4 regions of the Serratia sp. HNCC26DJ206 genome follow, and region 4 is predicted to be linked to each of the others. Evidence: predicted binding sites of a transcription regulator. Region 4 holds the regulator's gene; each other region holds the start of a gene.
What was found. Region 4 encodes CRP, which controls carbon source genes, mostly activating them, when cyclic AMP is high. Its sites were predicted from a motif close to ATGTGANNNNNNTCACAT; they were not measured.
Positions count from the first base shown of each region.

Region 1: a site for CRP is predicted at 4,161-4,178, ahead of udp (uridine phosphorylase). Genes of this name have one in related genera too.
Region 2: a site for CRP is predicted at 4,419-4,436, ahead of AC2A1E_RS20325 (sugar transporter). Genes of this name have one in related genera too.
Region 3: a site for CRP is predicted at 2,940-2,957, ahead of msrB (peptide-methionine (R)-S-oxide reductase MsrB). Genes of this name have one in related genera too.

Region 1 is NZ_JBXUGP010000008.1:21,245-29,375, forward strand. Features, by position in the region: gene AC2A1E_RS06955 (OprD family outer membrane porin) at 1-394, opposite strand, end outside; gene AC2A1E_RS06960 (histidine phosphatase family protein) at 487-1,275, opposite strand; gene AC2A1E_RS06965 (DedA family protein) at 1,722-2,252, opposite strand; gene AC2A1E_RS06970 (tyrosine-protein phosphatase) at 2,343-3,125, opposite strand; gene udp (uridine phosphorylase) at 3,276-4,037, opposite strand; gene AC2A1E_RS06980 (dienelactone hydrolase family protein) at 4,482-5,318, shown strand; gene AC2A1E_RS06985 (AraC family transcriptional regulator) at 5,383-6,180, shown strand; gene AC2A1E_RS06990 (B3/B4 domain-containing protein) at 6,263-6,925, shown strand; gene metE (5-methyltetrahydropteroyltriglutamate--homocysteine S-methyltransferase) at 6,983-8,131, opposite strand, start outside.
Region 2 is NZ_JBXUGP010000035.1:21,869-29,999, forward strand. Features, by position in the region: gene AC2A1E_RS20290 (carboxymuconolactone decarboxylase family protein) at 92-448, shown strand; partial or broken gene AC2A1E_RS20295 (IS630 family transposase) at 490-603, shown strand; gene AC2A1E_RS20300 (NADPH-dependent FMN reductase) at 685-1,284, opposite strand; gene AC2A1E_RS20305 (MFS transporter) at 1,284-2,480, opposite strand; gene AC2A1E_RS20310 (hypothetical protein) at 2,486-3,103, opposite strand; tRNA gene AC2A1E_RS20315 (tRNA-Asn) at 3,415-3,490, opposite strand; gene AC2A1E_RS20320 (hypothetical protein) at 3,866-4,276, shown strand; gene AC2A1E_RS20325 (sugar transporter) at 4,495-5,682, shown strand; gene AC2A1E_RS20330 (fimbrial biogenesis chaperone) at 5,744-6,475, opposite strand; gene AC2A1E_RS20335 (fimbrial protein) at 6,472-7,863, opposite strand; gene AC2A1E_RS20340 (fimbria/pilus outer membrane usher protein) at 7,848-8,131, opposite strand, start outside.
Region 3 is NZ_JBXUGP010000026.1:71,400-79,530, reverse strand. Features, by position in the region: gene AC2A1E_RS17695 (MipA/OmpV family protein) at 1-678, shown strand, start outside; gene AC2A1E_RS17690 (D-hexose-6-phosphate mutarotase) at 774-1,649, opposite strand; gene gapA (glyceraldehyde-3-phosphate dehydrogenase) at 1,738-2,733, opposite strand; gene msrB (peptide-methionine (R)-S-oxide reductase MsrB) at 3,081-3,494, shown strand; gene AC2A1E_RS17675 (YeaC family protein) at 3,559-3,831, shown strand; gene pncA (bifunctional nicotinamidase/pyrazinamidase) at 3,962-4,594, opposite strand; gene ansA (asparaginase) at 4,610-5,623, opposite strand; gene sppA (signal peptide peptidase SppA) at 5,706-7,562, opposite strand; gene AC2A1E_RS17655 (NAD(P)H nitroreductase) at 7,723-8,131, shown strand, end outside.
Region 4 is NZ_JBXUGP010000034.1:33,840-41,970, reverse strand. Features, by position in the region: gene AC2A1E_RS20130 (hydrolase) at 1-463, shown strand, start outside; gene AC2A1E_RS20125 (YheU family protein) at 460-693, shown strand; gene AC2A1E_RS20120 (helix-turn-helix domain-containing protein) at 768-1,178, opposite strand; gene AC2A1E_RS20115 (MFS transporter) at 1,250-2,452, shown strand; gene AC2A1E_RS20110 (phosphoribulokinase) at 2,589-3,458, shown strand; gene AC2A1E_RS20105 (LysR substrate-binding domain-containing protein) at 3,622-4,530, shown strand; gene AC2A1E_RS20100 (OsmC family protein) at 4,533-4,940, opposite strand; gene crp (cAMP-activated global transcriptional regulator CRP) at 5,322-5,954, shown strand; gene AC2A1E_RS20090 (YccS/YhfK family putative transporter) at 6,010-8,085, shown strand; gene argD (bifunctional acetylornithine/succinyldiaminopimelate transaminase) at 8,117-8,131, opposite strand, start outside.

The DNA.
Region 1 (8,131 bases), on a different contig from region 4:
ACTCCCCCTTCAGTTTGAGATAGCGCTGGCCGAATTTGCTAAAGCCGGTCGCGTTATCTTTGCTGTTGCCGGGGCCGTTGTTGTACAGCACCCCGCGTGAATTGAAATAGTCACTGGCCCCCAGCTTTACCGCACTGTAGTAATCGACATTCACCCCGAGAGTATCGGCCAGATAACCAGACTGATACCCCAGCGCCACCCCTTGCCCCCAGGCGTTGTGCACCGTTGTCGGGTTGGCGGCGTCTTCTTTGAGGTATTTCCAGTAATTCTTCAGCGATAATTCAGCTTTGCTATCAGTGAAAAAAGGCGAAGAAAATACGCTTTCATCGGCGGCTTGAGCAACCGTTGAAAATAAAGCAATCGTAATCAAACACCATGAAGCAGAATTTTTCATTATTATTCCCTGGAGTTGGCATAGGAAAGCCCTACCAGGGCATTTGATATTATCACCCTGGCGTTTATTGGTTGTTTTATATACCTAAGGAATTAACGGCCTTTATTTAACGCTTCCTTTCCTTTGGCGACATAACTCATATCACCCAAATCGGCGATCGTATATTTTCCGTCTTTATACGTAACCTTAACTACCGCCGCATTAGCCAATGGCTTATTCTTATTCGGATTATCGGTCATATCTGAAACCATCATCAGCATCGATAACCCGGAAGAAACAGCCAACACATTCCTGTCCCCTTCCTTCAAAGCATCCTGCACAATGGTATGCAATGCACGCTGCATGCGTGTTTTTACCTGCAAGGCATTTTCTGCTTCCTTCTTCTCATCGCTTTGGCTAATGGCATTCACCATCGAAATAAGATCAAGCTTGCCTTCGCCCGCCTGTTGGAACATTGCTGCCCCAGAGGCCATCCCCATCTGCTTGGCAGCGGCGTTCGCCATATCAGGGTTTGGCAGGCCTTCAAAACCACCAAAGAACATTTCGCGTAAATCAGGCAGCTCCGTTACTTTAACGTCTGACTTACCCATTTCCTTAAGGATCACCTGCATGGTTTCACGCTGGCGGCCAGCATCGCTGGTGTAATAACGGTCGAACGGAATATCTTTTAAACCGGCACCGAGATAGCGGGCGGTTTCAAGCCCCGGAGCCGTCAGCGGGGAATCTGACCACCCTTGAACGCGATCGTAAGTATTGAGTATGGTTTTTCCATGACGGGCGAAGTAAATCGTCACGCTATCGTCCGCAGCCGCAAACACATTGGATGTCGTGGCAAAAGAAAGCGAAAGCAGAGAAGCAAATAACCATGTTTTTATTTTCATCTGATACTCCATGACTCATATAGGTTAATTTAATTAATCATTAGCGGAGTAATCCTAATAATCAGGGCAAAAAAAAACCCAAACCCCTGACATTGATGTCAAGAAGGTTTGGGTTTTGCCTGTTTATTAACAGTAACAATCCACTTGGTTAAAAATTAACATTTTCGAAAAATAAGGGAAGTGAAAAAGTCAAATTAAAGACAAATTCGTGATCGTATTCTCATTCTGTCTGCAATAATTAATAAGTAACTTAAAGTGAACTCATAATAAACGCGGGAATATTGTCACTCCCCTGCAACAACAGGGGAGTGACAATATATACCCTAAATAATTCGAGTTGCAGGAAGGAAGTGAGTGAGTCCCCAGGAGCATAGATAACTATGTGACTGGGGCGAACGAATGCAGCCAACGCACATGCAATTTGAAGTATGACGGGTATAAGGGATTTATCCCATCCATTGACTGAGCCATTTAATGCCATAGACGCCCGGAGCGAGAATACCGAATGCCCAAATCATCGCCGAGGTAATATTGGCAATCTGGAAAGAGGTTTGCGGCATCGCACAAATCCCCCCCACCAGCGGCACCACCGCGCGCAGCGGGCCAAAGAAGCGGCCAAAGAAGATGCCCAGCACGCCCCAGCGTTCAAAAAACGCATGACTACGCACCAGCAATTGCGGATTGCGCGACAGCGGCCACATATGGGCAACGCGATCCTGATAGTGATAACCCACCCAGTAGGAGAGCCAGTCACCAAAAAATGCGCCGGTAGCGGCAGCGGCCCAAATCGGCCAGAAAGCAATGCCGCTTTCACCGATCAACGCCCCCAACGCCAGCAAAATAACCGTGGCGGGCAATAACAGCGACAGAAAGGCCAGTGATTCGCCGAAGGCCAGAAAGAAGATAATCGGAATGGCCCAGCCTTCATGCTGCCGCACGATGTCGCTGACCCAATGGACAATATCATTGAGACTCAATAGCAGGCTCCTTTAAGCGAAAAATCCAGCCCCAAGGATACGCAATGCCAGCCCGCCTTGGTTAAACCCTGGCTAAACATGCCGCTATTGTTATTCCAGATAGACTGCCTGTAACTGCTCACGCTGGTTTTGCCCCAGCCCATATTCGCTTTCCAACCAGCGATCGGCAGTACCATATTGCTCGCGAATGCAGCCCAGCGCCGTCATCAGGAACTCTTCACGCGCACTCAACACATGGGCAAACTGCGCCAACGCGGCCGTATTCAAACGAACGGAGAGTTGCTCCAGCATATGCTCGCGGAAAGCCGCCAGCGTGGTTTCGGTCAGCAGATAGTCTTCAACCACCGTAGCCTCATTCGCCCCCAGCGCCAGCAGCACCAGCGCCGAACCGACCCCGGTGCGGTCTTTACCCACCGCACAATGTTGCACGATCGCCCCGGGTTCAGGCGTGGTCAGCAACTGTGCCAGTTGACGGTAGGCCGTATTGTTAAACGGCAGGCGGCGGTACAACTCCAACATAAACGCTTGGGCGTTGAACCCGGCCAAAGTTTCGTTGGTGAGCTTTTCCAGGTTGGCATTCACTTCGCTACTGAGCGGGTTCGCCGGAAAATGGTGATAATCGGCCCCTTGCCACAGCACATCCGGCTTGGCCTGCACTTCGTCAGCATCGCGGTAATCAAGCACCGAACGTACCGGCACGCCAGCCAGAAAAGCACAATCGCTTTCACTTAAGCGCTCGAGTGAGCCGGAACGGAACAGCAACCCACGTTTAATGCGGCGGCCATCGGCCACGCTGTTACCGCCGAGATCGCGGAAGTTGATGCCACCGTCAAGCGGTGCCAGTGAAGGATGAAGCAGGGTCTGAGCGGTCATAGACATCCTCATAGCGATTATCTTGGGGAAATGTCATCACAAATACCGGCCTGAAAAAGCAGCCGGGAGTATGACGCAAGTGGGCTCTACCGTAACAGATTACTGCGGGATGGAAAAACGGGCCGTTGAACGGCCCGAGATTGGCAAGGACTACAGCAGGTGACGGGCAGCCTCGACCACAATCTGCACGGCCTGGCTTTCGGTTTTCTGCATGGTTTCCGCGTCAGGGATCTCCTGCTGGGTGCGGTTGACGATCACCCCAGCCACCATCCCGGCGCGCAGACCCTGGCTGGCACACATGGTCAGCAGGGTCGCGGATTCCATTTCATAGTTCATCACGCCCATGGCTTGCCACTCGGCCATCGAACCTTGGAAACGGCTGACCACCCGGCCGGAATAGGTGTCGTAACGCTCTTGACCTGGGTAGAAGGTATCGGAAGAGGCAGTGACGCCAATATGGGTCGTCGCACCGCTGGCTTTGGCCGCTGCCACCAGCGCCGTGGTGCAGGCAAAGTCGGCCACTGCCGGGAACTCCAGTGGCGCAAAGTGCAGGCTGGCACCATCGAGCCGCACTGCCGCCGTGGTCACCAGCACATCACCCACATTAATATTGCTTTGGATCGCGCCGGTGGTGCCGATGCGCAAGAAAGTACGAATGCCCAGCTGTGCTAGCTCTTCAACCGCGATCGACGTCGATGGACCACCGATCCCGGTGGAACAAACGATGATCGCTTTGCCATCCAGCTCTGCACGCCATGAAGTGAATTCGCGATGTGATGCCAAGTGCACCGGGTTTTCCATCAGCTTGGCAATTTTCTCTACGCGCTGTGGATCGCCGGGGACGATGGCAAGCGTTGCTCCCTGCAAGTCGTTTTTAGTGAGGCCGAGATGGAAAACGTCAGATTGAGACATAGGAGACTCCTCTTGGATGCTGTTTATTGGGAGGAACAAAGAGGTACTCTACTGAAAATCGCCGGTTATTTTTGTGAATTAATTCACCATTATTTAAGAAACGAAATTTAAATTGCATTTATTTTGTGATTTTTATCACAAATTAATCGAGGTGCATTGAGTGACCAGACAAGTTTAGCGAATAACCCCTCGGCTGGCCTTGCAGCTGATCACCGATTCTGCCGCCGATAAAGCACCGCAACACGTCTAGCGTTTTGATGACCAAAACACAGGCGAAAATCCGACATAGCATGATAAAGAAACAGTAAAAATGTGATAACGCCGGATAATTTGCCGTTTTTCACCCGCTTGACTGAAAGTGCTCCACAAGGTGCCAATACGCGGTAATCTTTCCTATAGTTAACCCTTCCCGAGCTTTTCTCTATTAATTGCATGGAGACCGCAATGAAAACCGAACAAGAGATAACATTAAAGCAGGCTCAGGGGGGATTTGCCCCGGCAGTGACACCGCCAGCCGCATCGACGATGCAAACCGACGAACAGGGCATCCATACCGGGGAAACCACTATTCCTTCACAGGGCGACGAACTCCCGGCGTATATCGCCAAACCCGCCGATCACCCAGGGCCGCTCCCGGTGATATTGGTAGTGCAAGAGATTTTCGGCGTGCATGAACATATTCAGGATCTGTGTCGCCGCCTGGCGAAACAGGGCTATCTGGCAATTGCCCCGGAACTCTATTTCCGTCAGGGGGATGCCAGAGATTACAGCGAAATCGGCGATCTTCTGCAAAATCTGGTCAGCAAAGTGCCGGACAAACAGGTGCTGGCGGACCTGGACCATACCGCACACTGGGCAACGCGTCACGGTGGCGATGCCAACAAACTGGCGATCACCGGTTTCTGCTGGGGCGGGCGTATCACCTGGCTGTATGCCGCACATAACCCGCAGTTGAAGGCCGCCGTAGCCTGGTATGGCAAACTGGTGGGGGAGAAAACCCTGAACTCACCGAAGCACCCGGTTGATATCGCGACGCATCTCTCCGCGCCGGTGCTTGGCCTGTATGGCGGCCAGGATGGCAGCATTCCGCTGGAGACGGTGGAAAGCATGCGCCAAGCGATCCGCGCGGCCAACGCCGATGCCGAGATCGTGGTTTATCCCGAGGCGGGCCATGCGTTCCATGCCGATTACCGCCCAAGTTATCACGCCGAAGCCTCTGCCGATGGCTGGCAACGCATGCTCAGTTGGTTTATCCAGCACGGCGTGGTGGGTGTGAAATAATTGTCAGGGGCAGCCCTTGCCCCTGATTCACTTTCCCTGATACAAACCGCAAAGAGTGTTTCAGATGTCGGCGACTTTCAGCATGCAGCCTTGTTCCGTACCCGGAATCGAAGCCGTGATCGCTTCTACCCGTCACCGCTATCCTAAGCATTTTCACGCGCAGTTTGGCATCGGGCTGATGGAGCATGGGGCGCAGAAATCACTTAGTGGGCGCGGGCAGGTGGAAGCCGGGCCCGGCGATATCATCACCGTCAATCCTGGTGAGGTACATGATGGCCGCCCGATCGGTGAGCAGCCGCGTTCATGGCGTATGCTCTATCTGGAACCTGCCGTGATAGCCGCCGCCAGCGGCGATCTTGCCGCTGGCAACGCACACTACCGCGAGTTTTCATCCCCGGCGCTTACCGATACCAAGGCTGCTGGGAGTTTCCGTATTCTGTTCAATAGCATTACTGGCGCACCGCACAACAATCTCCAGCAGGAACAAGCATTGCTGATCCTGCTGGCGCGGTTGCTCCACGTCAGTGAGCCACAGGAAACCACACCACCCATTCGGCTCGCCAGGGAACGCCTTGACGATGACCCCGCCAGCCCGGTGACTCTGGCCGAACTGGCACAGCTTTGCGGCATAAACCGCTTTCAACTGTTACGCAGCTTCCAGCGCGTTACTGGCATCACACCGCACGCTTACCAAATCCAACGCCGCATCCAGCTGGCACGGCGATTGATTGCCGCGGGTACTCCGCTGGCAGAGAGCGCCGCTGCGGCAGGCTTTGCCGATCAAAGCCATATGACCCGGCAATTCAGCCGGACGCTAGGCGTTTCTCCCGGTATCTATGCCAGCCATAAACGCCGCCGTTAATCGGCTGCAATTTCGTTCAAGACACCGCAATTGATAAAGGCCACTGTCGTGCAACTGACCTCAATTTCATTTCCGGTGATTCATGAACTTTACCTACGCTAGCAGTATCAGATCGGCTTTTCCCACCTTGGCTTCTTGTTGCCTGCTGATTGACGGGGTCGATCAACAGACCGATGTCAGCCAAGCGGTGGCAGATTTCAACCGCCAGGCCGCAATCAGATTGCGCACCGGCACCGAAAGCGACTTGGTGGAGATCCAAGCCTGGCGGCGCGCCTTCGTCAACATGGGGCTGAAACCCACGCAGTACCGCTGTGCGGCAGAATCCCTGCTACGCCGCTGGCGCAAAGAGGGTTCACTGCCTGCCATTTTCCCATTAATTGATTTGTGCAATGCCCTGTCACTGGCATTTGCCATTCCGATTGCCGTTTTTGATCGGCAAAAAATCAGCGGGGATCTACAGGTCAGACAGGCTGTAGGACACGAGATTTACCACACTTTTTCTGGTACCACCGAAAGTCCGGCCCCCGGTGAAGTGATCTTTACAGACGCCGCCGATCGCGCTCATGCCCGGCGCTGGACTCATCGGCAAAGCGGTTACTCGGCGGTTTCCGTCAACACCACGCAGGCCCTGATTCTGATGGAAGCCATGCATGGCACAGCGGCAGAAGATATTGCCGTATTAAGCACGGCATTGACGCAGCAAATCCAACATATCTGGCCCGACAGTACGCTGACGTCACTTTGAACAGTAAAAGGGCGCCGAAACGCCCATGGAAAAAGATCTCTAGTACCGCATTGAGGATTAGGCTTGCAGTTCACGCAGCCGCTGGGCTGCCAGCACCATGTTGGCCAGCGCCTGCCGGGTTTCCGGCCAGCCACGGGTTTTCAGGCCGCAGTCCGGGTTAACCCACAGGCGCTCTGCCGGGATGTTCTGCGCCGCTTTGCGCAGCAGCGCTTCGATCCACTCCACGCTGGGCACGTTCGGCGAATGGATGTCGTACACGCCCGGCCCAATCTCATTCGGATATTCGAACTCTTTGAAGGCCTCCAGCAGATCCATATCGGAACGTGAGGTTTCGATAGTGATCACATCAGCATCCAGCGCTGCGATCGAATCCATGATGTCGTTGAACTCGCAGTAACACATGTGGGTGTGGATCTGGGTATCATCCTGCGCCACGGCGGCGTTCAGTTTAAAGGCATCCACCGCCCAGTTCAGATAGGCAGCCCAATCCGAGCGGCGCAGCGGCAGGCCTTCACGCAAGGCCGGTTCGTCGATCTGGATGATGCCGATACCGGCTTGTTCCAAATCGGCCACTTCGTCACGCAGTGCCAGTGCGATCTGTTTGGCAATCACTTCGCGAGTCACGTCTTCACGCGGGAACGACCAGCAAAGAATGGTTACCGGGCCGGTCAACATGCCTTTTACCGGTTTGCTGGTCAGCGACTGGGCAAACTTGGCCCACTCAACGGTAATCGCCTCCGGGCGGCTGATGTCGCCGATAATTACCGGCGGTTTCACACAGCGGGAACCGTAGCTCTGCACCCAGCCGTTTTGGGTGAATACAAAGCCGTCGAGGTTTTCGCCGAAGTATTCCACCATGTCATTACGCTCGGCTTCGCCGTGTACCAGTACATCCAAGCCTAAACGTTCCTGTTCAGCGATCGCCTGCTTGATGTGTTCACCAATGCTGGTGCGGTAATTTTTACTGTCCAGGCGGCCCTGTTTGAAATCGAGACGCAGGCCGCGGATCTCGGTGGTTTGTGGGAAGGAGCCGATAGTGGTGGTCGGCCAAGCTGGCAGGTTAAAACGATCGCGCTGGGCCTGAGCACGCTGCTGATACGGGCGCTGGCGCTCACTATCTTTGGCAGTGATGGCGGCAAGGCGCTGTTCCACCTGCGCATTATGCACGCGGCTGGACTGGCGACGGGCGCGGATAGGCGCGCTGTA
Region 2 (8,131 bases), on a different contig from region 4:
GTGCCGATTTGCTCGGTTTGAATCAGGCAGAGTTTGTCCTTGCGAGGGCAATTAAGATGCCTTTTACTACAATGAGTCAGCGAGAATAATCATGACCGTATATCAGCGCCCTGAAGACTTATCCCTTGCCAAAGAACTCCTCCGGTTGGCGCCCAAAGAAGCACAAGCATTTCTTGGTTTGAAGTCGGCTGCCGAACGCACAGATGGCCTCATCCCCGAAAAGTACCGCGAGCTTATCTCTATCGCGGTCGCTCTCACTACTCAGTGTTCATATTGTATTGATGTACATGCAAAGAACGCTGCCAAGGCTGGTGCTACGCGAGAAGAAATCGCAGAGACGGTTTTTATTGCCTCAGCGCTTCGCGCCGGTGCAGCCGTAGGCCATGGCCTTCTTACATTACGACTTTTTGATGAGGTGCCATTGACGAATCATCAGCAAGGCGAGTGACATTATCGTTCAGCATTCAACTTGATGCGCATGGTGCTAGGGTAACCCGGAATCATAGCTGCCGTTCGATGTGGCAATTACTGAAAAAGGTACGCCACTTTATGAAAACGGTCAGCCCATTCCCTGGTAGGAAGCACGGTCAGGCAAAAGTGTAGCGGTATTAGGATCAGCTATTTAGTGGCGGCCAAAAGTGCGATGCCAGCATATTGCTCGGCGGCATTGCGTTCAGAGAAAAGTCACATACCGTATCGGAATTGCTCGAAATCAACGACGCCGGAAGCGCGTACTTGAGACAACGCCGAGCCATACTGCAGCAACAGGTTCAGTTGGTAGTCGATCCTTGCCCGCAGTCGTTGCTCATGATCGTCGGCAGGAAGCGGAGTTCTTAGCGTATTGTTTGCATCACGTACGATAATATGGTCCGGGAGATAGCAGATATGGTTGTTTTTATAACCGCTGCTTCGCAGTTCATGGATCGGATAAGCGCCGCCCATTCCCGATGATACGCTGACCAACAGCGCTGGTTTATGACCCACATATTCTGCTTCGCAGAGCAGTAGGAAGTTTTTCAGCATCGGCGGTGCCATGCCGTTCCACTCTGGGGTGACGATGATCAATGCTTCAGCATTGATCAATCGTTCATTACACTCTTTAAGCACTGACCATTTCTGCGCATTCGTTTCCACATCTTCGTCCCACAAGGGCAGGTTTATTTCAGCTAAATCGAGCGTATCGACAAAGTGTTCTTTCTGCTGGAGCTGGTGAGCAATATAATTTGCCACATTGCGGGAGTTTGATTGCTTGCGATGGCTGCCTGTCACGATAGCGATATTCATTACGATCTCCTTATTTTCTGCGGCCGATTAGCATAAAACGACCACAACATTAAACTGATAGGGGCAGTGGCGCTGATAATCAGAACATAGGACCAAGCATATTCGTAACTTTCCTGGAAGAGGATGACGACCAGTCCGGTTGCAATCACGCGGTTAATCAAGGTGAATAACTGGCCGGTCGAAAAAACGCGCCCGATTTTTTCGCTGTCTATTTCAGTAAGAACGACATTCTGACTGCTTATACGTGATGCGGAATTAAATAAACCAAGGAAGAAAGCTCCGCATAAAATCACCGGCAAAGTGGGGGTGCTGGCGATCAGTAGAACTGTTAAGGCGAAACCGCCGGTAAAGAGGTGAACCAATTTTCTCGCAGAGAATTTGGGTGCCAACCAACCCAGCAACAGGCTAACTAAAATGGCGCCCAGGCCATAAATGATGCCGAAGGAAGCGTAAGATTCAATCGAGGCATGCAGCACTTCGTGCATAAATGGAGCCTGAATAACGTTAACCACCATGATACAGACAAAGGGTACTGCACCTACCAGAAGATATAAAATGATATTCCGGTTTTCTGGCTGGAGCTGAATAAGCGAGCTTTTGGGTATCTGAGTGTTTACAGGAGAGTGCCGTTGGTAAGGGATTGCTAGCAAGATAAACAGAGAGATGGCAATCAGCGTGACCAGCAGCACAAAGATAGTATCATAGCTCAAATATGACGATACAGAGATGACTAATAGCGCAGAGATCAATGTTGATGCTTGTGATTCCATCTCAAGAAGGGAGTTGGTTCGTGATAGATAATCACCGCTGAATATATCTTTAATAAACCCCTGCCGAGCGATATAGAAGATAGCATAATAAAATTGAATGACAAAATAGGAGGCGACTAAAGGTAGCATAATGCTGAAGGAGAAGTACCGGCTGCAAATAGCCAGGATGAAAGCGATACAAATGATGACATTGAGCACCGTGAGTAGATTTTTCCTATTGAATTTGTCGACCAGCATGCCGAACCATGGCGTGAAGAATATAAGCATCAAGGAAGATATTGTAGCCATTATCGCCAATAGTCTGGGTTGCCCACCTTCATTACTTATATACCAAGGGATGATATACATCCCTATGCTTACGGCGACCGAGGAGAAGAAATTGGATGCTACCAGTAAGGTTAAGCAAGTATTTTGCGACAAGTTCATGAGTATTACACCATTTTCAACTGTGTGCCGGGTTTTATCTGCTCATTATGTAGTTCGTATTGTTGAAGATAGCCTGAGCGACCTAAAGTCGCAAATATATTGTCGTTGATATGTATAATGTTTTTCATATAGTCCTCGCTGTTATAGACGCTGTCTAACTGAGTCGCGGACAAACGGTCATAGAGCCAAATTCTGCGGTTGTAAGTGATGAAAACGATATAGTCATCGATGAAAACAAAGTCCTCCACCGTGTTGTCATTAGGGCTGATAAACTCAACATGGTGTTGCCACTGTTCATCAAAGAAGATTTTATGAATAGAACCACTGTAAGAAATATAGAGCGTCTGGTTATCAAACCACTTGAGGCGTTTTGGCAAGCGACAGTCGGTGGTTTCAATGACTCGATTGTGCTCCAGGTCATATAAATAGATTTTGCCCAGACGTTCCGCAAAAGCCAGCGTAGCGCCATTTGGCGAGATGCCCAGTGACCAAATCGGCTCGTCCCCCTGATGAAGAGTGGTGATCTGACCGTGGTGATATTGGTAGACGGTGCCGTTTTCGCTGGCTAGATAGCAGCACTGGCGCTGCGGACAGTAACAGACGTCACGAAAAGCGGTGGGCAAATCGTGCCTCGTGCTGGTGCCGTTTTGATTGACAATGATGCCCTAGCAAAGCCAACGCTCGGTTAAAGTCGTTGGAAAAGCGGGCTCTTTGCGTTATGTAATGCTCTACTCCTCATTGTTTTTCCTCTTCATGAAATGGACTTTGACTAATCTGGGGTAGACTGAAATGAGGGAACAGGTCAGCTGTTAGTGTCCTGATTTTGTGAGCTATTACACTTGTTTTTTTGTTATGACGGCACTTAAAATCCCAAGTGTCAGCGCCATGAAACGCAAAAACCCCGCTTAGTTGCCTAAGCGGGGTTTTTAAAATTTGGCTCCTCTGACTGGACTCGAACCAGTGACATACGGATTAACAGTCCGCCGTTCTACCGACTGAACTACAGAGGAATCGTGTGAACGGGGCGCATGATAACGGCGGGCTGTGGGTTTGTCAAAGCACTAAAGTGAGAAAAAAGAGTGTTTGTTGGCGGATTGAGCATCCTGGATTGTTTTTCAGCACTTTTTCTTGGTTAAGGGCAGTAAAAGTAGCCTACTAACCTTTTAAGGTAATGATATTTATCAATTCGATGTTACTATTCTTTATGTTCCGCATGGATTATTTTTAAGATTATTCTATGCTATTCTGGAAGATGTTCTGTGATGATAAGGCTATTGTGACCTTTGCGGGCCTTGTCAGGGTTATGCCTGTTACTCTATGCTACGCAAAGTCATTTTTATGGCGGTAAACCACACCGTTCCTTTGTTTCCCGGAGTTTCCCAGTAATGAAAAAAACAATCGCGGTAGCCGCAGTGTGTGTGTTGATGGCAGGGTGCCAGAATATGAATCAGCGCCCTAAAGCCAACACAGCCCCTGTGGCAACGCCGCGCCCGGCCGCTGTGACTCAACCGGTGGCACAGCCTGTAATTTCTGAAAGCACAGAGACATTGGTCGGTTCATGCATGAAAGAGCTGAATGCGTTGCAGCAGGTCAATCAAGAGATGTACCAGACTCGCAGCATTGAATTGAACCATATTCTGTCGGAAGCTAAGCTGTATATGCGGGTTCGTGACAACGTAAGCACCGATATCCATCAAATCATGGATGCCGCTTATAAATTCCGTATTTCAAAAACCTGCAATCAGATCAGAACCGATCTGACCAAAGCACTGGTTCAGCGTGTTGTTGGTTCGTAAAGCTTCTCTTTAGGAGCAACTCGTATTCAAGATTTCTTGGTATACGTGTTTTTACAGTAGAAACGCTCTCATTTGGGAGCGTTTTTGTTTTTATCCCTGCCGTCGCCAGTGGCGATGCTGTTGAAAAAAACAGCGAAATAAAATGTGATCTATATCGCATTTTTATTGCTGGTTGGCTAACATAGCGCTATTGCCTGCCCCTGCTATGGATCATCGTAATGGAAGAAGTCAGTCCTTCCCGCTCAACCGCCTGGATGCGCGTGGTTGTTCTCGCCGTTTCAGCATTTATCTTCAATACTACCGAATTTATCCCGGTCGGATTATTGAGTGACATTGCCCAGAGTTTTGAGATGCAAACCGAACAGGTTGGCCTGATCATCACTATTTATGCTTGGATCGTTGCCACCGCATCGCTGATTTGTATGCTGCTGACCAGCAAAATTGAACGGCGCAAACTGCTGATCGGGGTATTTGTCCTGTTTATTGCCAGCCACGTGCTCACCGCAGTGGCGTGGAACTTCACCACGTTAGTTATCTCTCGTGCCGGTGTGGCGCTGGCGCACTCGGTGTTCTGGTCGATCACCGCGTCGTTGGCGATCCGCGTTGCTCCTGCGGGCAAAAAAGCGCAGGCGTTGAGCATGCTGGCAGGGGGCACTGCGTTGGCGATGGTGCTCGGGCTGCCGTTAGGCCGAGTGGTGGGGCAACTGCTTGGTTGGCGCATGACCTTTATCGGTATTGCCATTTGCGCCACTCTGGCGCTGCTGATGTTGTGGCGTTTGCTGCCAGAGCTGAAAAGCGAGCATTCCGGTTCACTTTCCAGCGTGCCAGTGCTGTTCAAACGCCCTGCGTTAGTCAGCCTGTTTATGTTGACCATTATTGTGGTGACGGCACATTTCACCGCCTACAGCTATATCGAACCCTTTATTCAGAACGTGGCGGCGCTGACGGCAAACTTTACCACGCTGATGTTGTTGCTGTTCGGGGCGGCCGGTATTCTCGGCAGCCTGCTGTTTAGCCGCTACAGCGAACGCTTTCCCTCGGGTTTCTTTATTGGCGCGATTGGGTTGTTGGCCATCAGCCTGTTGCTGCTGTTGCCCGCTTCGGGGAGTGAAACGGCGTTGACGCTGTTGTGCGTGGTGTGGGGCATGGCGATTATGGCGATTGGCCTCTCGATGCAGGCCAACGTATTGCGCCTGGCACCGGATGCTACCGATGTCGCCATGTCGATCTACTCCGGCCTGTATAATTTTGGTATCGGCGCAGGTGCGCTGCTGGGTAACCAGGTCAGCCTGCATCTGGGGATGTCGAATATTGGTTTTGTCGGCGCGCCGCTGGCGCTGATCGCTCTGGGCTGGTGCGTGCTGAGTTTTTACCGCAGCGAACGTTTGCAGCAGCAGCGGGTTTGATAAGAATTGGCCCCACAGGGCCAGTTTCCTGCCTTGAAACTCTCGAGCCTTGGGTTGTTAGTTACCGCTTAAGGGATTTTTTGCCTTCAACACCGTTACCATCATCATTGATCAAAATATAACGGATACTGTCCGGTTGCCAGTTCGCTTCGCCACTGAGTTCCAGCGTCTTGCTGGAGAAAGGGGCCAGCATACCAATGCCTGCCGGATATGATTTACCACCACCCGTAAGGCTGGCTGCACTGAAGGTAGCGTAATAGGGTGAGGTGTTTTCGACTTTAAGTTTCAGCATACCAGGCAGTCTGATCAGGCTGAACTGCTGCTGTTCTGTCAGTTTCTCGACATTCGGCTTCAGGTTCTGCGGCCGATAAAACATCTTCAATTGCAGGCGTACTGCCACTTTTACCGCAGAAACACCAGGCGGTAAGTTGGCATCAGTGGGGGGGATCTCGTAGACATTCAGCCAGTAAAGGGATTCACGATCCTGTGGTTGCTGTATCTGAGTGGCTAGCAGGCGCAGGTTTTTCCTTTCTCCCGGCTCTAGCCGGAAAAGCCCCGGCAGTGGCAACACCGGGACGTCTCCTGCTGTTTCCGGTGTCCCTTCCGGGGCTCCATTATCAATCCAGGTCTGCACAATTACCGGATAAGGATTGCCGTTCGACAACAGCAGTGACCGTTCGCGATCGGCAGCGGAAAACACCACGCGCGATGATTCAATAATCACGCCTGCCTGTGCCCAACTGCTGAACAACAGCGCGCCTGCAATACATAATCCGGTTAATTTTCGCATCATTGCACCTGAATAATAACCTGAGCTGTCGCGCTCACTTTGCCCGCGGTAACCGTTTTGCCTGGTAAGGCTTTCAGCGTGGCATTAAGGTTTTTAGTATAGGTGGTTACGCCATTGACGACACCCCCAGCGGTTGCATCCGTCAATACCGGGTACCAGCCCGCATTGTTGCCCCCCAGCACCGAGCCACTCAGCGTACTGAGCAGATTCAATACCGTGCCGTTGGTACGTGAAATCTGAATGCCTACGCCGCTGGCGACGTTGGGATCGGTGCCATAGCCATCGGATAAAAGATAGCTGACGCCTGAACCGGCGGTACCAAAGCCAGCGGATACAGCTGCCGCCGCGTTGGCGGGTTGTACCAAAATCCCCATTGCTGTCTGGTTGGCAGCCACTCCGCTAGCCAATGCCACTAGGCCAGCATTGGCAGGGGCCCCGGTCTGGCAGGCAAACTGAATCGTTATCGGCATCTGGCGTGTCACGCCGGATTTCAGTTCCGCTACCGTAATAAGCGGGAAAACAACCGTAGGGGTCACGTTAGTGACCGAACAGCTCGCCGCCCGGCGGACATAAATACGGTTATGCAGGTTGACCGCGCCCGGCCAATAAGCGTACCAACCACCATATATTGATAAGGAGTCTGCGCCAATGCTTAGATTGGAGGAGAGGGTTCCCCCCTTAAAAGCGATATAAGTGTTGGGTTGTGTCCAATTGACAACGCCGGTAGTGGCTGAGCCTACGGAGTTACTCAGGCGAAATAGCTCTACTTTGGTATTGCTAAAGTTTTTGGCCTTAACCAGTATCCACCCTTGTGAGTCCGTATCCAGGTTGGTCAAGAGGCGCGCTTTCCAGTAACGAGAATAATATTCGCCAGTAACCAGATTAGTCGCTCTCAGGGCTACGCCATCGATAATAGTTTGATAAGACTCTGGTAAGCCATAGGCAGAGCCTACCTCTACATAGCCTGCGTAGGTTGAGTCTCCGTTGGTGGCATAGTACTCGTACAGCTTTCCAGCTTCGCTGGCGGTGCAGCGGAATAGGATTTGATCTGAATTGTATGTTTGAGCCCCAGATTGTAGGAAGTCAACGATACCGCTGGCAATCAATGTGCCATTCGGCTGAAAGGTGCTGCTGTTGACATTGATAACGGTCTGTAAGGTACCCAAAGAACCTGCCGCATCAATGGAACCGTCCCAATTGGCTGCCGTGCCTTTGCCCGCTTCGGTATAATAAGGTGAGCTTGACGTATTGTTGATGGCCGTGATTTTGTAACACTCTGCCCAACTCGGCGTTGCCAGCGTGATGCCCGCCAGCGTCAGCAATGCAGCAGAAAAGGTTTTGCGCATAGTTGTTATCTCACGTTTTGCTTTGAGCGTCAGTGGCTGTTGCATGGTAACTCCAGACGATACAGTGACTGTGACATGTCCTGACCGCGTAAATCGTAATTCAGGGTGCATTGCTCGCTGGCAGACTCGCCCCACTTGACCTGCAATGTTCCTTGCTTGCCTGAAGCGCGGGCATAAATCTGGTTGCCTTGGCCCACCAGGCCGATAACGGCATTATTGCTGTCATACACGTTGCTGCCCAGCGGTAAGTTGCCACTTTGTGCGCCCAACAGTTTGATCAGCAAGGCATAACCTTCCAGCGTTTTGAAGTGGA
Region 3 (8,131 bases), on a different contig from region 4:
GGAAACTGGTCGCTTGGAGCAGGTGTGCTGGTTACGCCAGAGCCGTATCGTGGCTATCAAACCCGTGTTTATCCAGCACCAATCATTAACTATGAAGATGATAATTTCTATTTTCGTAGCCTGACAGCCGGTTATTATCTGTGGAACGATCGGCAGAACCAACTGAGTATTATGGCGTACTACCTTCCTCAGCATTTTAAGCCTGGCGATAGCGATGATGAACGCATGAAGCGCTTAGATAGACGCCGCAGCACGCTGATGGCCGGGGTGGCGTATTCACATAATGTAGAGTGGGGGACCATCCGTACGGCATTGTCCGCTGATACGCTGAATAACAGCAATGGTATGTTGGGGGATGTGACCTACCTCCATCGTTTTATGCTGGATAACTGGACGCTAGTGCCGGGCGTGGGTGTGACGTGGAGTAGTAAGAATCAAACAGATTATTACTATGGGATTAGTGACAATGAATCTCGCCGTAGTGGGCTGAACAGCTATACGGCAGGCAATAGTTTTGCGCCTTATGTGGAACTGACGGCGAATTACAAATTCAATTCAAATTGGAATGCGTTTATGACCGGTCGTTACATCAGTCTGTCTAACGAAGTTAAGGACAGCCCGATGGTCGATAAATCATATACGGCTATTTTGTTGACAGGAGTGAGTTACAGCTTCTGAACCAAATTGCACGATAATCGTGCATGAGCTGCACTAAAAAGGGGCGATACCGCCCCTTTTGCTATATTGCGGTGCAGTGCATGTGGATACAGAATTTAACCGTTTTTACGGCTGCGGAACGTTACCGCCAGGCGGGCAGGTTGTTCAGCGGTAGCAACCAGCGGTGCAGTCACACGGCCGGTTTCCACACAAACCATGGTTTTATACCCCTCATCCGGCATATCTACCATTTTGGCGGACAGTTCGGCACCTGGGTTCCAAGCAATGACATCGCTCATATGCTGATGATTTACTTCAATAGTGCGTTGTAACACCGGATCGTTGATCAGGCTACAGGTTGCTGGTTGGGTATAGACCCGATCGGTCTGGCCGACAAATACCAGATCCCCCACCTGACGAGCTTCGCTGATATGTGCCACTTTATCGATATAGTGTTCACCGAGGCCAGCAACGCTGACGCGGGCAATATCGCCGATCTCGAAATATGTATGCAGTGCGGCAGTTGCCTGGTAGTCGCCGTGAGACTCCAATTCAATCTCACACTCTTCACCCAGTTTGAAACGAGCGATTAGCGTAAAGGCGTGAGGCCATTGTGCACGAGTTTGTACGTTATCTTGCAGCGTGAAGGTCAGGATCACTCCGTTTTCGTCTTCATCATGGGCCGTCAGGACCCACGGCTGATTGCGTGCGAAACCATGGGATGGTGTACCTGCTGTACCGAACCAGGGCCAGCAAATCGGAACGCCGCCGCGGATCGCGATGCCTTCTTTGAACGGCGTATTGTCGCTTAGCCAGATCACCGGTTCATCGCCGTTGGGTTGCCAGGCCAGCAAATGTGCACCCTGTAAAGTAATGGCGGCATGGACTTTAGGGTGGGTAACTACCACGACCGGCAGTTCATCCAGCTGTCGCTGGCTGATAAAGGGAGTGATTTGTTCGGTAACGGGTAGGGTGAAGATTTTTTCGTACACGTAAATTGCCTTCTTTTCGCCGCAAAAAACCAGTAAAAAGGGCGACAATAATGTCGCCCTCGTCATCAACTACACACATCATGCCATATTATTTGGAGATGTGAGAGATCAGGTCCAGCACTTTGTTAGAGTAACCCGTTTCGTTATCGTACCAAGAAACCAGTTTCACAAAGGTGTCGCTCAACGCGATACCGGCTTTCGCATCGAATACGGAAGTCAGTTTTTCGCCGTTGAAATCGGTAGAAACCACTTCATCTTCGGTATAGCCCAGCACGCCTTTCAGCTCGCCTTCAGAAGCGGCTTTGATAGCAGCACAGATTTCTTTGTAAGAAGCGGGTTTTGCCAGACGGGCAGTCAGATCAACCACAGACACGTTCGGAGTAGGAACGCGGAACGCCATACCGGTCAGTTTGCCGTTCAGTTCTGGGATAACTTTACCTACAGCTTTAGCCGCACCGGTAGAAGAAGGGATGATGTTCTGAGCTGCGCCGCGGCCGCCGCGCCAGTCTTTATGAGACGGGCCATCAACGGTTTTCTGAGTTGCGGTAGTCGCATGAACAGTGGTCATCAGTGCTTCAACGATACCGAACTTGTCGTTGATCACTTTAGCCAGTGGTGCCAGGCAGTTGGTGGTGCAAGAAGCGTTAGAAACGATTTCTTGGCCAGCGTAAGATTTATGGTTCACGCCCATAACGAACATTGGGGTGTCATCTTTGGATGGGCCAGTCAGAACCACTTTCTTAGCGCCTGCAGTAATGTGTTTACGTGCAGTTTCGTCAGTCAGGAACAGACCAGTCGCTTCAGCAACGACGTCAACGTTGACTTCGTTCCACTTCAGGTTAGCCGGGTCTCTTTCTGAGGTACAACGGATGGTTTTACCGTTAACAACCAAGTGGCCGTCTTTAACTTCTACAGTACCGTTGAAACGGCCATGGGTAGAGTCGTACTTCAGCATGTAAGCCATGTACTCTGCGTCTAACAGATCGTTGATTGCAACGATTTCGATGTCAGAACGTTCCTGAGCAGCACGGAAAACAATGCGACCGATACGGCCAAAACCGTTGATACCTACTTTGATAGTCATATATTCCACCAGCTATTTGTTAGTGAATAAAAGGTTGGTTGTAAAATTACAAAAACCTTACCAAGCGTCAAGCGGAATCGTGTCAATTCTTGCGGCAAATCAAACCACAGAACTGGTTTTGCACGCTTATTGCACATTCCATTCACGTTTGTCCTCACAAGGATATGGGGGCAAACTGCTAAGTATAAAGTCCATACGTGCAAAATATGTGATTTTGATCACATATGACTGCGGCGTAACCTTTATGCCGTACAGTTTAGGCCAAAAAGGCCTGCAGCGGTGTTAATTTTTTGTTATTATTACTCATTGTTTTCGTTGATATTATCCACATTCCGGGAATCGCACAAATGGCTAAAGAGACAACCCCTAACCAACCAGCCACGGAACTGAATGAAATCCAACGCTATGTGACACAGGAGCGTGGCACAGAGGCACCGTATTCCGGCAAGTTGCTGCACAACCAGCGTGAAGGGGTCTACCATTGCCTGTGCTGTAATGCACCGCTGTTCTACTCCGATAGCAAATATGATTCTGGTTGCGGATGGCCCAGTTTCTACCAACCGGTTTCTGATGATGCGATTCTTTATCTTGATGATAACTCGCATAATATGCATCGTGTCGAGATCCGTTGCGGTCATTGTGATGCACATCTGGGGCATGTGTTCCCAGACGGCCCGCAGCCAACAGGTGAACGCTACTGCGTTAACTCAGCGTCATTGAGTTTCACCGATGGTGAGAATGGTGAGAAAACGGCGGGTTAAGTAGTAAATTGATCAACAAAATCGATTCAGCTAATTATTCATCTTTGAGTGAGGAAACGCATTGATGGAAGTGAAAGATCTGATTTCGGCCATGACGCCAGAAATTTACCAGCGGTTGATGCAGGCGGTGGAGTTGGGCAAGTGGCCAGACGGTGTTGCCCTGACGCCGGAGCAGAAAGAGAATAGCCTGCAAGCAGTAATGCTATGGCAGTCGATGCACAATGCCGATCCGCAACATATGAGCATTGGGACCGATGGGCAGATTGTGATGAAAAGCAAACAGGAACTGAAACAGCAGTTCGCTGCCGAGCCCCTGATCAAACTGAAACCGCAATAACTTCTCAAGTAGGGCGATGCCAGCATCGCCCTGGCTGCTTTACTCTTTAGCGTAATGAAATTTCAGTTAACGTCTGGGCCAGATGGTGATTAGTGTCGGCACCATAATTCCCAGAACATCGCCCGCTTAATCAGCGCTGAATAAATTGTGACAGTGTCACTAATTGTGCTCCAGCCTGCTGCATTTCTAGCAGTGCCTGTTGGCTATCTTCCGGTTGTAAATTGACGCCGCGGCATCCTTCCGTGATCACCATGGTTTGGTAGCCCAGATGCAAGGCATCCAGCACGCTGAATTTCACACAATAATCCGTCGCCAAGCCCATCACGGCAAGATGGGTGATCCCCTGAGATTTCAGCCAGCTATCGAGAGCTGTTTGCGTGCGGTGGCCGTTATCAAAAAACGCGCTGTAGCTGTCGATGTCCGGGTTTTCACCTTTACGAAACACGGCGGTCAGCGCTTGCTGCCGGAGTTGCGGATGAAATGCCGCTCCTTGGGTGCCTTGAACGCAGTGTACCGGCCACCAGACTTGCGGTAATCCTTCTAGCTCACCAAGCGTGCCGACGGTGGCATGAGAGTTTACCGCAAAGCTGCGATGATTGGCCGGGTGCCAATCCTGGCTGGCAATCACTAGTTCATGTCGAGCTAAACAGGCTTCGATGACCTGATTGGCAATGGCGATGGTTTGATCGCCTTCGGCAACGGCCAGTGCGCCGCCGGGGCAAAAATCGGTTTGCAAATCAATCAACAGCAGGGCAGTTTTCATTTCAACTCCGATGGGTTAGCCCGCAGTCAGTTCACCACGTAGATCCTGTTGCATCTGGCTGCGGATATCTTCTGGCGTCAGCGGTTGGCTCAGCAGGTAATGCAGTTTGGTCAGAGCAGCTTCTACCGTCATATCAAAGCCGCTGATAACGCCAGCATGGGCCAGGGCATTGCCAGTGGCATATCCCCCCATGTTGACCCGGCCAGAAATGCACTGAGTCAGGTTGACCACTACGATGCCACGTGCAGAAGCATCGCGCAATTCATCCACCAGTTCCGCTTTTTGTGGCGCATTGCCGACACCGTAGGAGCGCAGGATCAGTGCTTTTACCGGTTGCAGCAAGAAGTTACGCACCACCGCCCCGGAAATCCCTGGATAAATGGTGACCACGCCGATCGGTTGCGGTGTGATGTTATGCACTTTTAACTCGCCATTACATACTGGTGAAGCGATACCGGTTTGGCGGCGGATATGGATCCCAGCCTCCAATAATGGCGGCAGGTTTGGCGAAGCGAAAGCGTCAAAGCCATCAGCATGGGCTTTGGTGGTGCGATTGCCACGAAACAGTTTGTTATTGAAGAACAGGCTGACTTCATTGACCGGATGATTAGCGGCCAGATACAGCGCATTCAGCAGGTTGGTCTGGCCGTCGGAGCGTAGTTCTGCCAATGGAATCTGTGACCCTGTCACAATAACCGGCTTGTCCAGGTTCTCCAACATAAACGACAGCGCCGAGGCGGTAAAAGCCATGGTGTCGGTGCCGTGCAGGATGACGAAGCCGTCATATTGGTCGTAATGCTGTTTAATATCATCAGCGATATGTTGCCAGTCCTCCGGCGTCATATCGGAAGAGTCGATCAGCGGTGCATATTCATGAATGGTGAAGTCTGGCATTTCCGGGCGATGGAATTCGGGCATCAGTGACAGTTGGCGCTGCAAATGGCCAGAAACCGGGATATAGCCGTGCTCGGAACGTTGCATGCCGATCGTCCCACCGGTATAAGCGACGTAAATGGATTTCTTGTGCATAGCATAAATCTTAATGGATTTTCAGATGAGCTGAATTATAGGGGAAAAAAGCCCGGCGGATGCCGGGCCAGAGATTAATGCGTTAACGGACTTCTCCGCAGGTTAGGCAGAGAGCATAACGGTGCTGTGGATCGTTCAGATTATTAAACAGGCCCGGTTGATCTTTCACCGCTAAAGCGACGGAAGCCAGCGGTGCTGGCAGCATCGATTGGATAGCGGCGGGTAACATCGCATGGATGGAAACGCCAAACTGGCTGAGGATCATATCCGCCAAGCTTGGGCTATCCACGAACCAGTTAAGCTGCCACTGTGGCAGTTTGGCCAATTCAGCGGCTTTCTTCACGGCGTCATCAAAGTCACCCAATTGGTCGACCAGGCCATTTTTCTTGGCATCATTACCAAGCCAGACGCGGCCCTGAGCGATCTGATCAACCTGTTCCGGCGTTATTTTCCGTGCTTTAGCCACCAGGTTGATAAAGTTCTTATAACCGTTCTCGATGTTCAACTGCATCATCTGCGAGAACTCGGCGGGCAATGCCTTGGTAACGGCCAGATCGGCCAACGGTGAAGTAGCTACCCCATCGGTATGCACGCCAATGCTGTCCAGCGTGTTCTCAAAGGTGTTGATGATGCCGAATATGCCGATAGAACCGGTGAGGGTGCTCGGGCTGGCGATGATGTAATCCGCAGGCGTCGAAACCCAGTAACCACCGGAAGCGGCCATGCCGCCCATGGAGACGACCACCGGCTTTCCGGCAGCCCGCACGGCCGCCAGCTCGGAACGGATCACCTCAGAGGCAGTCACGCTGCCGCCGGGGCTGTTCACACGGAACACCACCGCTTTGATTTTGGGATCCAGACGCGCCTGGCGTAGTTGCGTCGCCGTGCTATCACCGCCCACGGTTCCAGGGGTTTGCTGGCCATCCATAATGGCACCGTTAGCGAAGATGACGGCGATTTCACCACCCTGATCCGGCGCTGATTTTGGCTGGTAATCGTAGATGCTGATCGCATTGAAATTATTGTTCTGCTTATCCCAGCCGAAGACCTTAACCAGTTGCTCTTCAATCACGGTACGGGATGCCAACTCATCAACCTGCTTGCTGTCCAGCGCAAACTTGGCCGTGTCGCCTCCCGCCGCTTGCAGGCCACTGAGGATCGCCGCAGCCCCTGGGAACAGTTGTTCCGGCGTCAGTTGGCGGTTGGCCGCCACGGTATTCAGGTAATTCTGCCACAGACCGCCGACCCAAAGGCTGTCGGCCTCGCGGGCTTCTGGAGACATATCGTTGCGGATCAGCGGTTCCACGGCGGATTTATAGGTGCCGACCCGGAAAATATTGGTGGTGATCTTCAGTTTTTCCAGCAAGGCTTTGTAATACAAACCGTTGGTCGCAAAACCGTGAAGATCTACCACGCCTTGTGGTGACAGATAGACCTTATTGGCATAGCTGGCCAGATAATATTGCGTCTGATTATAGCTGTCGCCAATCGCAAAGATCGGTTTGCCGCTGTCACGGAATTCGCGCAGCGCTTTGCCAATATATTGCAGAGAAGGCTGATCGGCACCGGCGAAGTCATTCAACTGCAACACCATGCCAGTAATGTTTTGGTCGTCTTTGGCCTTGCGAATCATGTCCACCAGGTCAAACAGCGAGTTTTCCTGCAGACGATTGCTAGAAGCCCCTAGCAGTTCACGGCCCCATTGGCGAACGCGGCTGTTCATCGATGGCTGATCGACCACGATGCCGCTGAGGTTCACCAGCAGCGCGCCACGTGGCGTCTCTACCGGAGTAGTGCTGCTTTGGAAAGAAAGATAGATACCTACCCCAACCAGGATCAGCAGAATAAAGAATAAGTTCAGGATAAATTCCCTGATAAAATTCAGCAGACGCCACGTCCACCTGAATATACCGGCAATGAATCGCCACAATGTGCGCATGTGCTCTCCAACAAGAGTCGAGAATGTTCCGCTATCCTAATGAGCGGCCGAAGAAATGTCAGCTTTAAATCGTGAGCTATATACAGTATTGCAGAGGCTGTAACTCCTTGTGGAGCTATGTTAACGTGATCTAAATGAAAAATGTTATCAGGAGGTTACAATGGATGCACTGGATCTTTTACTGAATCGCCGTTCGGCGTCGCGGCTGGCGGCTCCTGCGCCAACCGGTGAAGTGCGGCAGAATATCATCAATGCCGGGTTACGCGCGCCCGATCATGGCGCGTTGCAGCCATGGCGTTTTGTGCTGATTGAGGAGCAGGGTCTGGAGCGTTTCAGCGCCTTGTTACAGGCGGCGGCAAAGCATGATGAGCTTGATGAGGCTGCCGTCGAAAAAGCAAAACAAGCGCCATTCCGCGCACCGTTGATCATTACCGTGGTGGCTCATTGCAGCGAAAATCCGAAAGTACCTCGTTGGGAACAGGTGATTTCCGCTGGTTGTGCCGTGCAGGCGATGCAGATGGCGGCATTGGCGCAAGGGTTCAACGGCATCTGGCGTACCGGTGCCTGGA
Region 4 (8,131 bases):
TTGCTCCCTGCGCATGGAACAAGGTTTTTCACGCGTTTATCAACACTACCTGCTGGGCCAGTTGAAACAGAACGCCATGCGCAAACTGCTGTATTACCCCGGCACCTTGCCGCTGAATCTGCCGCAGTTGAACAACCTGCGCCGTATCCGTGAATTTGACGAGGTGATTACCTCGCGCTTGCACGGCTTCGACGGCGCGATCGATTATTATCGCCGTTGCAGCGCCCTGCCCCTGCTGCCGCAGATCACCACCCCCTTGCTGATCATCCACGCCAAGGACGATCCGTTCATGACCGACGAAGTGATCCCCGATCTCACCCAGCTACCCGCCAATATCGAATATCAACTGACTGAGTGTGGCGGCCACGTCGGCTTTGTCGGCGGCACTTTGAAAAAACCGCAAATGTGGTTGGAATACCGTATTCCAGCTTGGCTTTCCCCTTTTCTGGAATCGAAAACGTGATTATCCCTTGGCAAGAGCTGGAACCAGCAACCCTGAGCAGCCTGATCGAATCCTTCGTGCTGCGCGAAGGCACCGACTACGGTGAGCACGAACGCTCGCTGGAACAGAAGGTGGATGACGTACGCCGCCAGTTGAAAAGCGGCGAGATCGTGCTGGTGTGGTCGGAGCTGCACGAGACCATCAATATCATGCCACGCGGGCAGATCCGCGCAGGGCAGGAAGAGACGTAGCTGCCATTCTGCCGACACGGTTCTTCGCTATCTTGAAAGGCAGCGGGTCACGACGACAATCTCTAAGCGATCGCCTACTTTGCTTTGCTCTTTTGGCGACGGATTGCCGTCAGGAGTAAACGTCGGAATTTCGGACATTCAAGATGTGACGGAGCCGGGCAGTCGGCAACATGACGCAGAGCGTTTTTCAAGACCGTGAGATTGTCGATCTGGCGCTCTAACTCGTCTGCTTTGAGATGCAGGTTTGCGCGCGGTAGTTCCGGCAGGCCATCTTTGCCAAACATTGCCGAAATTTCGACCAGTGAGAAACCTGCGGACTTACCGAGCGCCACCAATGAGAGCCGCAGCAGGACATCCGTCTCAAACTGCCGCCGCAACCCATGCCGCCCGACGGATGCGATCAACCCTATTTCTTCGTAATAGCGCAATGTCGAAGGCGATAGGCCGGATTGTTGCACTACCTCGCCGATATCCAGAATTTTCATGCTTGACCTCAAGTTGACTTGAGTTTGTAAGATGCATCAACACACAAACTCTTGCAATAGGAATACAGAGCATGAAACAAGATCCGGCCCATCTCAAAACAGCCGTCTGGCGAGATCCAAGAGCCATCGCTCTTTTGATGGCGGCAAGTTTAACCGTGATGGCGAATGCAACGATCAGCCCTGCGCTGGCAGGGCTTGAGGCCGCCTTTTCAGACACCCCAAACGCGGGCATGTTGACGCGCCTGCTGGTGCCTGCCCCCTCCCTGAGCGTGGTGCTATGCGCCCCGCTGGCGGGTATTTTCGCTGACCGTTTTGGGCGACGCTGGATGCTGCTGGTCGGCGTGATCCTGTTCGTTATCACAGGTAGCGCCGGTCTCTATCTTCCAAGCCTGCCTGCGATTTTTGCCAGCCGCCTGGCGCTGGGCGTCGCCGTGGCGATCATCATGACAGCGGGAACGGCCCTGATCGGTGACTACTTCACCGACGGCCAACGCAGCGACTTTGTGGGATTACAGGTATCGGCACGAAACTTCGGCGGTTTTCTGTTTATCTCTCTGGCGGGATACGCGGCAGCCATCTCGCCCCGGCTGCCCTTCGCGATCTACGGCCTGGCGGCCCTTTTCCTGCCGCTGATGTGGGTGGCCATTACCGAGCCAGCCAGACCCACCCCACGCGCCAAAATATCCGGGGATAACGGGGCTCCCGCATGGAAACCTCTCGTTTTAGCGTTAGCGTGTTTGCAAATGATGACCAACATGATCTTCTTTGTTATGCCGACGCAGTTGCCCTTTTTCTTCAATGCACAAGGTGACAACAGCGCCGTGATGACCGGCTCGGCTTTGGGCGTATTAACGCTGACGGGTGGCTGTACAGCCTTGTTCTATGCCCGGATGAAACGTGCGATCGGCTTTTTTGGCAATTACGCCTTGGGCTATGCCATGATGGCCCTTGGGTTTACGCTCATCAGCACTGGGGGAACCCCCTGGCTCATCTTTGCCGGCACAGCGGCAATCGGTGCAGGTTATGCCACGGTTTCGCCGAATTTCGTCGCCATTGCGCTTGGCCTGGTGCCAGAACGGCGCAGAGGCTTCGCTGGGGGAGTCTTGACCACATCAATATTTCTTGGTCAGTTCCTTTCCCCTTTGTTCAGCACCCCGTTGATTTCCGCATTCGGATATGATGAAACATTTTCTAGCCTCTCGCTGCTTCTTGGTGCGATGGTCATCGTTGCAGGCATCGCCGGGGGCCGCAAATTCCTGCGCCCCTCTATTTGAAATTGGCCTTAATGGCAAACTGGGTATCTGCAACCGCAACAAATAGGGGTATATTTCGTCGAGGACGAATCGAAGTTTTCTATACTCGTCATGCAGCTTGAAGTCTACCTCGCACACTTAATGGAGTTTTCCGCTTATGTCTGCCAAACATCCCGTCATTGCGGTGACCGGCTCCAGCGGTGCCGGTACCACCACCACCAGCCTGGCGTTTCGCAAGATTTTCCAGCAGTTGAATATTCGCGCCGCCCAGTTGGAAGGGGACAGTTTCCATAACTTCACCCGGCCGGAAATGGATGCGGCTATCCGTAAGGCGCGCGATCTTGGCCGCCATATCAGCTATTTTGGCCCAGAAGCCAATAACTTCGGCCTGCTGGAACAAAGCTTTATCCAGTACGGCGAAAATGGCACTGGTCGCTCGCGCAAATATCTGCACACCTACGATGAAGCCGTACCCTACGATCAGGTACCGGGCACCTTCACGCCGTGGGAGCCGCTGCCAGCCCCCACCGATGTGTTGTTCTACGAAGGGCTGCACGGCGGCGTGGTTGCCGATAAGGTCGATGTCGCCAAGCATGTCGATCTGCTGGTGGGTGTGGTGCCGATCGTCAACCTGGAATGGATCCAGAAATTGGTCCGCGATACCGGCGAGCGCGGCCATTCGCGTGAAGCGGTGATGGACTCCGTCGTACGTTCGATGGAAGATTACATCAGCTACATCACACCGCAGTTCTCGCGTACCCATATCAACTTCCAACGGGTACCGACGGTCGATACCTCCAATCCGTTTGCCGCCAAAGCCATCCCCTCGCTGGATGAAAGCTTTGTGGTGATCCACTTCCGCGGCCTGGATCAGATTGATTACCCTTATCTGCTGGCCATGCTGCAAGGCTCGTTTATCTCGCACATCAATACGCTGGTGGTGCCGGGCGGCAAAATGGGGCTGGCGATGGAGCTGATCATGGCACCGTTGGTGCAACGGCTGCTCGAAGGCAAAAAAATCGAATAACTCTTTTGGGCGCGGCCAATCACCGCGCTTCCCCCTCTGTCATCCTGCACCAGCCACTCCCTCACCAACGACAAAAAATCATTAATGAATGATTTCTCATCGCCGATATTCCTTCTGTGGGCAAAGTGAAATTATCGTTTTAAGCGATGAAGGAGGGGCATAAATGCGCCAATTACCAAAGTTGCAGCAGCTAAAAGCCTTTCAGCAAGTGATACGCTGCGGCAGTATTCGTGGCGCTGCGCGCGCCTTGGCACAGTCTCAACCGGCGGTCAGCCGCTCTATCCAAGAACTGGAACAGACGCTGAAAACCCAGTTGATCGTGCGCAGCAGCAAGGGGATGACGCTGACCGAAACCGGCCATACTTTTGCTGTGCGAATGCAATTAGTGATTGAGGAATTACAGCGCGCCACCGAGGAGATCCAACAGTTGAACCAGCATTCGCAGGGCAGCGTGGCGATCGGTTGTTCCTCGCTACTGGCCGTGACGGTACTCCCAGAACTGGTCGATCTCTTCAAGGCCTCCGCCCCGCAGGCCAATCTGCTGATCCGTGAGGCACAGATCTCCACGCTGTTGCCAGCGTTGCACACGGGCCTGTTGGATTTGGCCATCGGCACGGTGATCCCGGACATGCCATTGCAAGACTTGATCTGTACCCCGCTGTTCAAAGCCCCGTTTTGCATTATTGCGCGCCGAGGACACCCTCTGGCACAGGCAACATCACTGGATCAACTGCACGGAGCCAAATGGCTGCTGCCAGAAACCGACATGGGTTATTACCAGCAACTGCAAACGGTGCTCGGCAGCTTTTATCAGCAATTAACCAATAAGCCCATTCGTTCAGATTCGGCGGTATGTGGATTGAATATGGTGTTGGAGGCGGATTATTTGACCATTGTTGCGCGGGCGATGAACACGCCTTTCCATTTGCAGCAAAAACTGGTGACGTTGCCGATCGACAACCTGCCGCAGGCGCAGTACTGTGTGCTGCACTTACAAAAATCGCCGCTAACCATCACGGCGCGGCGATTTCTGCATTTATTGAGCAACCACTGCCACAGTTACCGCTGGTAGCTTCAGGCCACTTCACAGATTTCAAAGCTGTGGGTGACGCTGGCAGCTTTGCTCAGCATCAGCGAGACCGAGCAATACTTCTCGGCAGACAGGTTAACCGCACGCTCAACAATCTTGTCGCTCAGCCCTTTGCCGGTGACGATAAAATGCAGGTTGATATGGGTAAACAGACGCGGTGCTTCTTCACGGCGCTCCGAGGTCAGTTTTACCTCGCAGTCACGGACATCGTTACGGCCCTTCAGTAGAATCGACATCACATCAATGGCGCTACAACCGCCAACCGACATTAAGACCATTTCCATCGGGCTTGGCGCTTTATCGCCCGCGTTACCGTCCATTAATACCTGATGGCCGGACGCAGACTCGCCCAAGAATGTCAGTCCTTCTACCCACTTAACTCTTGCCTGCATTTTGTACACTCCAGTTAATTTCTCAAAATCAGGGTACGCTTTCGCATAGAAACTGGCAACGGAACCTGATGCTAATCATACTGAAGCGAGACAACACAAGACACCCGCCTCACTCTGTGCTACAAACAGAGCCGCAAGAACTCTTTCCAGGTCACCGATTTCAGGGAATGTCCGAGGAAAGGACCCTATATTGGTATGTTAACAGAATGTAGCTTGCAGCACTTGGCGCAAGTTAATATGCTAGGGTACAAGCGTATTTCTATAACATGCCTCAAAACCTGTTGATAGCCACTCTATAAAACACCGGGCTATAAGCACGTTTTACAGGGAACTCTGACCCCTGTGATACAAGGCAGCGATAACAACAGAGGATAACAGCGAATGGTTCTCGGCAAACCGCAAACAGACCCGACTCTCGAATGGTTCCTGTCTCATTGCCATATCCACAAATATCCATCAAAGAGTACGCTGATTCACCAAGGTGAAAAGGCCGAAACGCTCTACTACATCGTGAAAGGCTCCGTGGCGGTGCTGATCAAGGATGAAGAAGGCAAAGAGATGATTCTGTCCTACCTCAACCAGGGGGATTTCATCGGCGAGCTTGGATTATTTGAAGAAGGCCAGGAGCGCAGTGCCTGGGTTAGAGCGAAAACAGCCTGTGAAGTGGCTGAAATTTCCTATAAGAAATTCCGCCAGTTGATTCAGGTTAACCCGGATATCCTGATGCGCCTGTCTGCGCAGATGGCAAACCGCCTGCAAATCACCTCAGAGAAAGTGGGTAACCTCGCCTTCCTTGACGTTACCGGCCGCATTGCACAAACCCTGCTGAACCTGGCAAAACAGCCCGACGCCATGACTCACCCGGATGGCATGCAAATCAAGATTACCCGCCAGGAAATTGGTCAAATCGTCGGTTGCTCACGTGAAACCGTCGGTCGTATTCTGAAAATGCTCGAAGATCAAAACCTGATTTCTGCCCACGGCAAAACTATTGTCGTTTACGGCACGCGTTAATTATTGAAGAAACGGCGTAGCGATACGCCGTTTTTTTTAACTTCCCCCATTCATCATGTGGCGGCGCCTGATCTACCACCCGGAAGTCAACTATGCACTGCGGCAAACGCTGGTGCTGTGCCTGCCGGTGGTTTTCTTCCTGCTGATGGGCAACCTGCAACTCGGCCTGCTGTTCTCTCTGGTACCTGCCTGCTGCAACATCGCCGGGTTGGATACGCCGCACAAACGCTTTTTCAAACGTCTGGCCGTTGGCGGTTCCCTGTTTGCTCTCAGCAGTTTGCTGCTGCAACAGGCGCTGCTGTGGCATATCCCGTTACCCTTACTGATGCTGGCGATGGCGCTGTTGCTGGGCGTCAGCGGTGAAATCAGCCCGCTGCACGCACGTCTGCTGCCCGCCGCGCTGGTCGCTGCCATCTTTTCTCTCAGCATGGCCGGACACGTGCCGATCTGGCATGCGCCGCTGCTGTATCTGGTCGGCACCGCCTGGTACGGGCTGTTCACCTGGTTCTGGTTCAAACTGTGGAAAGAGCAACCGATGCGCGAATCCCTGAGCCAGCTCTATATCCAGTTGGCAGACTATTTCGAAGCCAAATATTCGCTGCTGACCCAGCACATCGATCCAGAAACCGCACTGCCGCCGCTGCTGCAACGCCAGCAGAAAGTGATGGATCTGATCAGCCTGTTATATCAGCAGTTAAACTTCCTGCCCCATGCCAATAACCAAGAGCAAAAACGCCTGCAACGCACTTTCCAGGTGGCACTCGATCTGCAGGAACACATTACCGTCAGCCTGCATCAGCCAGAAGAAGTGCAAAAACTGGTGGAACAGAGCCAGGCCGAAGCGATTATCCGCCGCAACGCTCAAGTGATCGCCGGGCGTTTGCGCATCGTGGCCAACGATATTCTCTATCACCGGCGTTCAGCGCGTTTCAGTATGAAGAATGAGCTGGCGGCGCTGGAAAAGGTGGCTACGCAGCATGCCGAGAACCCGGTTGGCCAGTTCTGTTTTTACCACTTCAGCCGCATCGCCCGCCTGTTACGCAGCCAACGCCCGCTGTATCAGCGCGATCTGATGGCCAACCAGGCGCGGTTGCCGTTCTGGCCCGCCGTGGTGAGCTACCTGTCGTTGAAGTCCAACGCCCTGCGCAATGCCGCCCGGCTGGGCATCATACTGGCGGTGGGTAGCAGTCTGGGTATGATTTTCAACCTGCCGAAGCCCTATTGGATCCTGCTGACCATTATGCTGGTCAGCCAGAACGGCTATAACGCCACGCGCGTCAGGATCCAACATCGTGCCCTCGGCACGCTGGCCGGGTTAGCGATCGCCGCCGGACTCTTGCAACTGCAACTGCCGGAGCACCTGACGCTGAGCATCATGCTGGCGATCACGCTGGCTGCCTACCTGATCTTGCGCAAAAACTATGGGCTGGCGGTGATGGGGTTTACCGTCACCGCGGTGTATACCCTGCAATTGTTGGCGCTTAACGGCACCCATTTTCTGGTACCGCGCCTGCTTGATACGCTGATTGGCTGCGTGCTGGTGTTTGGCGGGAGTATCTGGCTGTGGCCGCAATGGCAGAGCGGTCTGCTGCGTAAGAACGCCCATCAGGCGCTGGAGCAGGATCAAACGGCATTACGCCTGCTGCTGCAAGAACAGGAGGCGGATCCTGCTACGCTGGCCTACGCACGAATGCAGGTCAATCAGGCACATAATGCGCTGTTCACCTCGCTTAATCAGGCGATGCAGGAACCAGGGTTTGAGTCAGATTATCTGGCGGATATGCGCTTATGGATCACGCACAGCCAGTTTATTGTTGAGCATCTGAATGCGCTGACCATTCTGGCGCGCGAGCACGACACCTTAACGCCAGAGATGGCGAAAGAGTATCTGCAAAGTTGCGAAATTGCCCTGCAAAGCTGCCAACAAAGGCTGGAGTATGACGGCCCAAGCACCAGCAAGATCGTTATGCAGCCCCCAACGCTGCATAACGATCGGCCGCCAAGCGAGATGGAACGCCACCTGCTACGTATTCTTTCGCACCTGAGCGTGATGCACACCATTTCGTCGCTGGCCTGGCGCCAGCGCCCACATCACGGTATCTGGCTGAAACGGAAACTGCAGGAAGGCTGATGTTGCAGGGGCCAACACCCCTGCAAATGACTTAAGCGCTAATCAC